2 regions of the Cellulosimicrobium sp. Marseille-Q8652 genome follow, and region 2 is predicted to be linked to the other one. Evidence: riboswitches for the same ligand, from Rfam matches in the RefSeq annotation. Region 2 holds a riboswitch; the other holds the start of a gene.
What was found. Region 2 has a riboswitch for cyclic di-AMP ahead of ACWPWV_RS10305 (C40 family peptidase). Riboswitches for the same ligand answer to the same signal wherever they lie in the genome.
Positions count from the first base shown of each region.

Region 1: it holds a riboswitch for cyclic di-AMP, as region 2 does, so the genes downstream of both, ACWPWV_RS19460 (C40 family peptidase) here and ACWPWV_RS10305 (C40 family peptidase) in region 2, are expected to answer to the same signal.

Region 1 covers NZ_CBCOPS010000003.1:6,482-10,883, forward strand. The annotation lists gene ACWPWV_RS19455 (heavy metal translocating P-type ATPase) at 1-1,186, opposite strand, end outside; gene ACWPWV_RS19460 (C40 family peptidase) at 1,301-2,104, opposite strand; cyclic di-AMP (ydaO/yuaA leader) riboswitch at 2,104-2,262, opposite strand; gene ACWPWV_RS19465 (F510_1955 family glycosylhydrolase) at 2,412-3,350, opposite strand; gene ACWPWV_RS19470 (DUF305 domain-containing protein) at 3,417-4,040, opposite strand; gene ACWPWV_RS19475 (DUF6153 family protein) at 4,137-4,402, opposite strand, start outside.
Region 2 covers NZ_CBCOPS010000002.1:63,602-68,003, forward strand. The annotation lists gene serC (phosphoserine transaminase) at 1-1,023, opposite strand, end outside; gene ACWPWV_RS10300 (metal-dependent transcriptional regulator) at 1,172-1,882, shown strand; cyclic di-AMP (ydaO/yuaA leader) riboswitch at 2,084-2,244, shown strand; gene ACWPWV_RS10305 (C40 family peptidase) at 2,295-3,056, shown strand; gene ACWPWV_RS10310 (universal stress protein) at 3,232-4,176, shown strand; gene ACWPWV_RS10315 (pyridoxamine 5'-phosphate oxidase family protein) at 4,267-4,402, opposite strand, start outside.

The DNA.
Region 1 (4,402 bases), on a different contig from region 2:
AGACCACGAGAGGGATCGCCAGGCCCAGGGCGTGAGGGCAGGCGATGACGAGGACGGTCACCGTGCGGATCACGGCGTCGTCCGGCGTCCCCAGGAGGGTCCACGTCGCAGCGGTGAGCACCGCGGCGCCGAGCGCGAACCAGAACAGCCACCCGGCCGCGGTGTCGGCCAGACGCTGGGCGCGTGAGCTGGAGTTCTGCGCCTCGGTGACCAGGCGCTGGATGCCGGCCAGTGCCGTGTCCTGCCCGACCGCGGTGACCTGCACGCGCAGGCCCGAGTCGGTCGCGACGGTGCCGGCCACGACCAGGTCACCGTTGCTGCGCCGCACGGTGCGTGACTCCCCGGTGATCATCGATTCGTCCATGCTCGCGGCGCCGTCCACGACCTTGCCGTCGGCCGGGACCCGGCCACCGGGTCGGACCACGACCACGTCTCCCACGCGCAGGTCGCCAGGCGCCACGGTGACGACGTCATCACCCTCGACCCGCTCCGCCTCGTCGGGCAGCAACGCGGCCAGGGAGTCCAGGGCGGAGGTTGTCTGCGCCAGGGACCGCATCTCGATCCAGTGGCCGAGCAGCATGATCACGATCAGCAGCGCGAGCTCCCACCAGAAGTCGAGCTGGTGGTCGAGCAGGCCCAGGCTCGCGCCCCACGAGGCGACGAACGCGACGGTGATCGCCAGGCCGATGAGCAGCATCATCCCGGGCTTGCGCGAGCGGATCTCCGATACCGCGCCTGTCAGGAACGGGCGCCCGCCCCAGACGTACATCACCGTGCCGAGCACCGGAGAGACCAGACCAAGACCTGGCACGTCGGGCAGCTCGTACCCGAGGATCATCGCGAACATGCTCGACGTCGCGACCACCGGGACTGCCAGGACGAGCATGATCCAGAACAGCCGGCGGAACTGCCCGACGTGATCACCGTGCCCGCCGTGGCCGCCATGCCCACCGTGGCCCTCGTGGCCAGCGGGCTCAGGGTGCCCGCCGTGTCCGTGGTGCTGCTCATGGTCGTGGCCCTGGCCTTGGCGATCGGCGTGGTCAGGATGTACCTCACCGTGGTGGCCCGGGTCGGGCGCAGCGCGCGATGGAGCCCGGTCGTCGCCGCCGGCGTCGACGGAGGCTGGTGCGGGGTGGTGATGATGGTCCGTGCTCGGTCCGTGCTCGTCGTGACCGTGAGGCTTCATGATCGACCTTCCTCTCCTGACAGTGCGACCGGGTACGCGACAACACTATACCCCCTAGGGGTATTCCTGCGCAGGGCGGAAGGGCCCCACCTGGCTGGTGGGGCCCTTCCCGTGTCAGCCGACGCGGATGTAGGTCGGGTTGGCCTGCCAGATCTGCCCGTACCGGACGGTCTTGCCGGGTGAGGGTGCCTCGATCTGCATGTTGTCCCCGGCGTAGATGCCGATGTGGCCCGGGCTCCAGATCAGGTCACCGGGCTGTGCCTGGTCGCGGGAGATGACGGTGCCGGCATACCGCTGCTCGGAGGACGTGCGGGGCAGGTTGATGCCGACCTGGGCGTACACGTAGGACGTGAACCCGGAGCAGTCGAACCCTGCCGGTGTGGTGCCGCCCCACTGGTAGGGCACGCCGAGGTACTGCATCGCGACGCCGACCACGCTCGAGCCCGCCGCGGACGGCGGAGCTTCGACCGGGGCCTGGGCCGCAGCGGTGCCCGCCTGCTCTTGCGGGGCGGGAGCGCGCTCCTGGCTGCGGGACGAGCGCTCCTGGCGTTCCGGCTCGGGCTCCGGTTCCGGCTCGGGTTCGGGTTCGGGGGCGGGGGTGACCGCGACCGGTGCCTGTTCGATCACGAACGCGGCGTCGGCTGAGACGGTGACCGCTGGGGCGGCGCTGAGCGCCTGACGGGCCGGCTCGGTCAGCGCGCTCAGGTCGACGCTGGAGACGGCTTTGGGCTGGTCGGTGCTCGGTGCGGCGCTGGCCGGTGCCGCGAACACCGACACGAGCAGGCCAGATCCTGCCGCGAGCAGGGCGCCCTTGCGGGCGGTGCTGACTGCTCCTTCCTGGGCTGCGCGGGCGATCGGGGTCAGGGGTGTGATGGGTCGGTGGGACGCGCGGTGGCGTCCCGGCTTTCGTGCGGTCATGGTGTTCTCCTTCGCGCCTGCGGGGTGAGCTGTCGGGTTCGGATCGGAGAGTGACCCGGTCTCACCGCTGGGTGCGGTGCGGCTTCACCCCGAGGGCACCGTGGTGCCCGGTTGAGTGGTTCCCCCGTCCCTGTCATGGGTGTTGGTGGTGTGCTCCAAGAGGTGACAGGGTTCGGCGCTCTCTTGGATCCCTCGCGGATGTCCCGCGAGGAGCATGGAGTGGTCCGCCGCGCGCGACCGTGCGGGCACGGGCGGATCGCGGCAGGTGGGGAAGGCTTGGTCTGTCGGCGCGCGGCCGGCTGGTGTCTCACCCGGTCTCCTGGCCGAGCACCGGGTCCCAGCTCGCGCCGAGGTCGCGGCTGGTGAACAGGCCGATGTCCGTGACGAGGAGAATCCACGGCTGGTTGCCGGGGCTGTCGTCGGGCACGTAGGTCATGGCCTGCACCTGGCCGGGAGCGGCTCCGTGCGCGGTCCAACGATCCAGGCCAGGGGTGCTGGTCCACACGGTGCCGTTGGTGTCCAGGCCGATCAGCTCGGAGCCGAGCCCTGCCTCGACGAGCACGAGGGCGGGCGCGTCACGGTCCGGGGTGAACGTCTGTCCCGCGTCGTGGCTGAGCTGCAGGCCTGTCGGCGTGGTGGCCACGACGGTGTCCGGGTCGGCGTCCACGACGTGCACGTCGCGAGCCGGCACGGTTGCCCCTGGTGTCCAGGTCGCTCCGGAGTCGTCGCTGATCAGCAGGCGGGACGTCGCGGAGTCCAGGCCGACGACGCGTACGGCACCGGTATCCGTGGTCGCGGTGCTCAGCGCGTGGAAGTCGACCTCCCCGGCCAGGGAGACCTGCTCCCAGGTCGCGGCTCCGTCAGTGCTGCGGACCAGGCCCAGGTTGGGCGCCTTCAGGTCGGTCTGCTCCCCGGGCGCGGGGTGGCCGGAGGCGTAGACGGTGCCGTCGACCGCGAGGGTCATGCCCATCGTGTCCTGCCGGCCCGCCCCGGCGCGTTGCGGCTGCACTGGTTCGTCGCCGAACGGGCCCGGCATGGTCCACACCCCGGTGTGGGTCGCGACCAGGATGGTGTGGTCGACCGGGTCGACCTGCACGTCGTGCACGTGGCCGAACTCGGCCACGTCCTGCGGCTCCTGGCTTGTGGGGGTGTTCGCAGGTGGCGGGGTCGGGGTGCAGGCAGCCAGCAGCAGCACGGTTCCTGCTGCTGCCCACCGGCTCGCCCGCCCCTTCAGGGCAGGGTTCATCAAGGCAGTCCTTCGGCAAGGGCCCGCGGTGCGTGCGCGACGCAGCACGCCTCCGCAGGGCGAGGGTCACATCGAGGCGAGCAGGTCTTCCATGGTGGAGATCTCGGCCTGCTGGGTGTCGACGATCTGCTGCGCCATCGCGACAGCGTCCTCGTTCTTGCCTTCGTCCACCTCGATCTGGGCCATCTCGATGGCGCCCTGGTGGTGGACGATCATCTGCTCGAGGAACAGGCGGCCCGCCTCGGCGCCCTGCGCGTCCTGCAGGGCCTGCATGTCCTCTTCGCTCATCATCCCGTCCATGGACCCGTGGTCCATGGAGTCCATCGAGTCGGACTCCGGCAGCGGTGAGCCCCACTCCTCGAGCCAGGTCGTCAGCTGCTCGATCTCGGGTCCCTGGGCGTCCTTGATCTGGTTCGCCAGGTCGGTGATCTGAGGGTCGACACCCTCCTTGGCCAAGATGACGTCGGACATCTCGATCGCCTGCTCGTGGTGGGGAATCATCATCTGGGCGAAGTCGACGTCCTGCTGGTTGAACCAGTCGCCCTCTGCCGGGCTCTCCTGCTCCCCGGCCTCGGTCGAGGAGGACATCGACGCCATGTCGTGCCCGGGCTCGTCGTCGTTCGAGCACGCCGCAAGACTCGCGGCGGTCACCAGCGCGATCGCTGGAACAAGCACACGCTTGAAGTTCATGGGAAAGGACCTCTCAAATCAGCACTCAGAAACCACACACGGGGCCCCGAAGCGGGGCATGGAACGGTCGACGCGCGCGTCGACGGCGTGTGGGTCCTACGTTCGAGAGATCCCCAGGACATGAAGCGACGGTGCGGCGCCGGCGACAGTCGGAGTCCGCCCGGCCTCGACCAGGCGCGACCACACCGGAGCAAGACGCGCCAGCAGGCTCGATCCCGGGCGTGTGAAGGCCAGCAGCGCGACCAGCACCATCAAGCACATGGCCGACGCCATCTCGTGGCCCCCGCAGTCGGTGCACCCCCCCGGCGCGTCGTGCTCATGCGCCCCGTCCTCCTGCGTCCCGACCTCGGGGGCGGAGGCGT
Region 2 (4,402 bases):
GTTGGCGCGCAGCGTCGCGACCACCTGGGCGGCGTCGACGGAGTCGTCGAGGTCGATCGTGCCGACGACGGTCGAGCGCTCGGCGGGGTCCGCGACGAAGGGTGTGGCCCACTCGCGGGCCTCGGCCCAGCCGTAGAGGTGGTTCGCGGACTCGGCGGAGCGCGCGGCAGCCCACGCGAGGCCGCCCTGGGCGAGGAGCCACTCGACCTGCTCGGCGAGCATGACGAGCGTCGCGACGGCCGGGGTGTTGAGGGTCTGGTCCTGACGGGAGTTCGCGGCCGCGGTGCGCAGCGAGAGCGACTCGGGTACCCAGCGCGTCCCGCTCGACTCGATCTCCTCCGCGCGCGCGAGCGCGGAGGGCGAGCACAGCGCGAGCCACAGGCCGCCGTCGGACCCGAAGACCTTCTGGGGCGCGAAGTAGTAGACGTCGGTCTCCGCCACGTCCACGGGCAGCGCCCCGGCGCCCGACGTCGCGTCGACGAGTGTCAGCGCGCCGCGCTCGCGCGAGCCCGCGACGCGGCGCACGGGCGCCATCGCTCCCGTCGACGTCTCGTTGTGCGGCCACGCGTGCACGTCGACGTCGTCCGCGGGCTCGGGGTGCGCGACCGTGCCCGGGGCGGCGGTGATCACCTGGGACGGGTCGAGGAAGGGCGCCGCCGTCGTCGCCGCCGCGAACTTCGCGCCGAACTCGCCGAACGCCGCGTGCTGCGCCTTGCGCCGCACGAGGCACGCCGTCGCGACGTCCCAGAAGGTCGTCGAGCCCCCGTTGCCCAGCACGACCTCGTACCCCTCGGGGAGGTCGAAGAGCGTCGCGAGACCCTCGCGCGTGCGACGCACGAGCGACCTCACCGGTGCCTGGCGGTGGGAGGTGCCGAGGAGCGAGGTCCCGGCGTCGGCGACGGCCCGGACCTGGGCGGCGCGCACCTTGCTCGGCCCGGACCCGAAGCGGCCGTCGGCCGGCAGCAGGTCCGCGGGGATCGTGAGCGGGGCGGTGGTGTCGGTGGGCGATGCGTGCTCGGTCACAGCGTCACCCTACGCGCGCGCCCGGCACGGGCTCCGCGCCGTCCGGGAACGTCGGTCGACGGCGCTCGTTCTTCCGGGATTCTCCCCGGATCGCGTCAGGGGATCGCCATAGACTGTGCCCCAGCCGACGGACGACAGGGAGCGCGACGTGACCGATCTGATCGATACCACCGAGATGTATCTGAAGACGATCTACGAGCTCGTCGAGGAGGGCATCACCCCCCTCCGGGCGCGCATCGCGGAGCGCCTCGGGCACTCGGGCCCCACGGTGTCGCAGACGGTGGCGCGCATGGAGCGCGACGGTCTCGTCGTCGTCACGGGGGACCGGCACCTCGAGCTCACGCCCGCGGGGAACGACAAGGCGACGCGAGTGATGCGCAAGCACCGCCTCGCGGAGCGCCTGCTCACCGACGTCATCAAGCTCGACTGGGAGCACGTGCACACGGAGGCGTGCCGGTGGGAGCACGTGATGAGCGAGCTCGTCGAGGAGCGGCTCATCGGGTTGCTGGACCACCCGCACTTCGACCCGTACGGGAACCCGATCCCGGGCCTCGCCGAGCTGGGCGAGCAGTTCGAGGGCGTGGAGTTCCTCGACGGCGTCGTGCCGCTGCCCTCCTACGTCGTGCAGCGCCGCGCGGCGGGCGAGGACGAGGTCGAGGTCGTGCTGCAGCGCATCGCCGAGCCGATCCAGGTCGACGTCGAGCTCCTGGCGCGGTTCGCGGAGGCCGGGGTGCTGCCGCGCCGCACGCTCGTGGTGCGCCCGGCGGCCGGTGGTCTCGTCGTCCAGGGCAAGGGTTCCGAGATCGTCCTGGACCTCCCCGAGGAGATCGCACGGCACCTGTTCGTCACCCAGGCCTGACCCGAGGTGCCGGTCGGGGTAGCGCTCCCACAGCGCCTTGACCTGCGGAGACGTCGTCGTTACCCCTGTCCGCACGGCCCGGCGCCCGGGAGCCGTGATGGGAACGTGACATTTGACAGGGTGTCCTGTACGGTCAGTGCTGCTCCATCGGAAGACCTGTCCGGCGGAGTCCTCGAGCGGAACGCCTAACCCTGTCGCTGCCCGAGGTTCACGACAACCCGACGACAGGGACGGGGGACCCAAATCCGGGCGCTGGAGACAGCGTCCTTGGGGTGAAGCCCGACGGACCTCGGTCCGTCAGGCCGGGTGTATCTCCCACCCGAACCCGACAGCTGACCTCGCAGGCGTCCAGGAGAGGCAACACGTGACCGTGAGCACGACTCGCGCCCGCCACCGCGCGGCGCGGCGTCCCATGACGCCACTCAGCACCATCGCCCAGGCAGCCTCGGACCAGATGTCGACCGTCGGGCGCCGTACCGCCGTCGTCGCCGCGTCCTCCGGTCTCATCGTCTCGATGATCGGCGCCGCCGCCCCCGCCACCGCGGCCCCCGTCGACTCCGAGCCGAAGCTCAACTCGGTCGACCTCAGCGCTCTGACCGCGCAGGCGCGGCAGGCCCTCGAGGCGGCCCCGGCCGTCACGGTCGCCGCCGACGCCGCGTTCTCGATCGAGGCCGCACCCGTGACGGTGACCCCGGCTCCCGAGCCGGAGCCCGAGCCCGAGCCGGAGCCCGTCGTCGAGCGGACCGAGAACACCAGCCGCACGCAGGAGCGTCAGTCGACGCAGACCGAGGCAGAGGCTCCCGTCCAGGAGGAGGCCGCGGTCTCCGTCCCGGCCTCGGCCTACGGCAGCACCATCGTCTCGATCGCGGCCCGCTACGTCGGCGTCCCGTACGTCTACGGCGGCACCACGCCCGACGGCTTCGACTGCTCCGGCTTCACGAGCTACGTCTACGCGCAGGTCGGCATCAGCCTCCCCCGCACGTCGGGCGCCCAGGGCTCCGTCGGCACCAAGGTCCCGCGCTCCGAGGCGCAGCCGGGCGACCTCATCTGGACGCCGGGCCACATCTCGATCTACGCCGGCGACAACATGCAGATCGACGCGCCGCGTCCGGGCAAGACCATCCAGTTCCGTCAGATCTGGCAGTCGAACCCGACGTTCATCCGCGTCGCCTGATCGCAGGTCTCAGGGCATCACGCCACCCGAACCCCGTCCCTCCGCGAGTCGTCGCGAAGGGGCGGGGTTCGTGGCATTCTTGACTCGTTCGTGACCTGTGGTGGAGGTTCTGCCCGGGGCGCCTCGGCGACGTCGCTCGCCGGACGGCACGCGGCCGTCGAGAGGAGAGTCACTGATGACCCGCACGGAAACCGTCCTCGTGGGCGTCGACGGGTCGGCGCCCAGCCTCCACGCCCTCGACTGGGCGGCCGCGTACGCGCTGCGCGTCGGCTGGTCGCTCCACGTGGTCTGCACCTACTCCCTCCCGTCGTTCACGGCCGCGTCCCTCGACGGGGGGTACGCCGCGCTCGACGACAGCGCCATCCAGGAGGGCGCCCGCGCCGTGCTCGAGGAGGCGCGCGCACGGGCGGAGTCCGCCGGCGTGCGCGTCACCGCGACGGTCACGACGGGCGACGCCGCCGGTGTGCTCGTCGAGATGTCCCGTGAGCACTCGCTCGTCGTCGTCGGCACCCGCGGGCGCGGCGGGTTCACCGAGCGCCTGCTCGGTACGGTGTCCTCCGCCCTCCCGGCGCACGCGCACTGCCCCACGGTCGTCGTGCCGTTCCGCGCGCGGACCAAGGGCGACGACGCCGCGCCCGAGGAGCTGCCCGTCGTCACCCCGCTGCGGCGGATCGTCGTCGGCGTCGACGGGTCGCCGTCGGCCGAGATCGCCCTGCGGCACGCGATCCGTCAGGCCCGGGCGTGGGACGCCGAGCTCGTCGCCGTCGCGGGGGTACCGGTCGGCGCGGGCGCAGGGCTGCTGGCGTGGCTCCCCGCGTCCATCGACCACGAGCAGGTGCTGGCCGACGTCACCGAGGGCCTCAACGTCATCATCGCGCGGCACGAGGCCGAGAACCCCGGCCTGACGATCAAGCGGATCGTGCTCGACGGGACCGGCGCGGAGCTGCTCACCGAGTTCTCCACCGCGTCCGACCTCATCATCGTCGGCTCTCGGGGCCGCGGCGGGTTCCGCGGCCTGCTGCTCGGCTCGACGAGCCAGGCGGTCCTGCACCACTCGGCGTGCCCCGTCATGGTCGTGACGAAGAAGTGCGACGACGAGCCGACCGGTCAGGCCGCCTGACGCACCGCACCGGTTCCGCGTCTCGGCACCCGTCACGCCTCTCGCACTCGTCACACCTCTCGCACTCGTCACACCACCGGCGAGCGTCGGTCAGCGCTGGTCGTCGGGAGGCCCGCCGCTCGAGAGGGCGGCCGGGAACCGGCGCTCGAAGTCCAGCAGGCCGACCCAGGTGGGGCGGACGGCGATGCGCGCCATCCGGACGCCGGGGACGTCGGTCTCGGCGAGG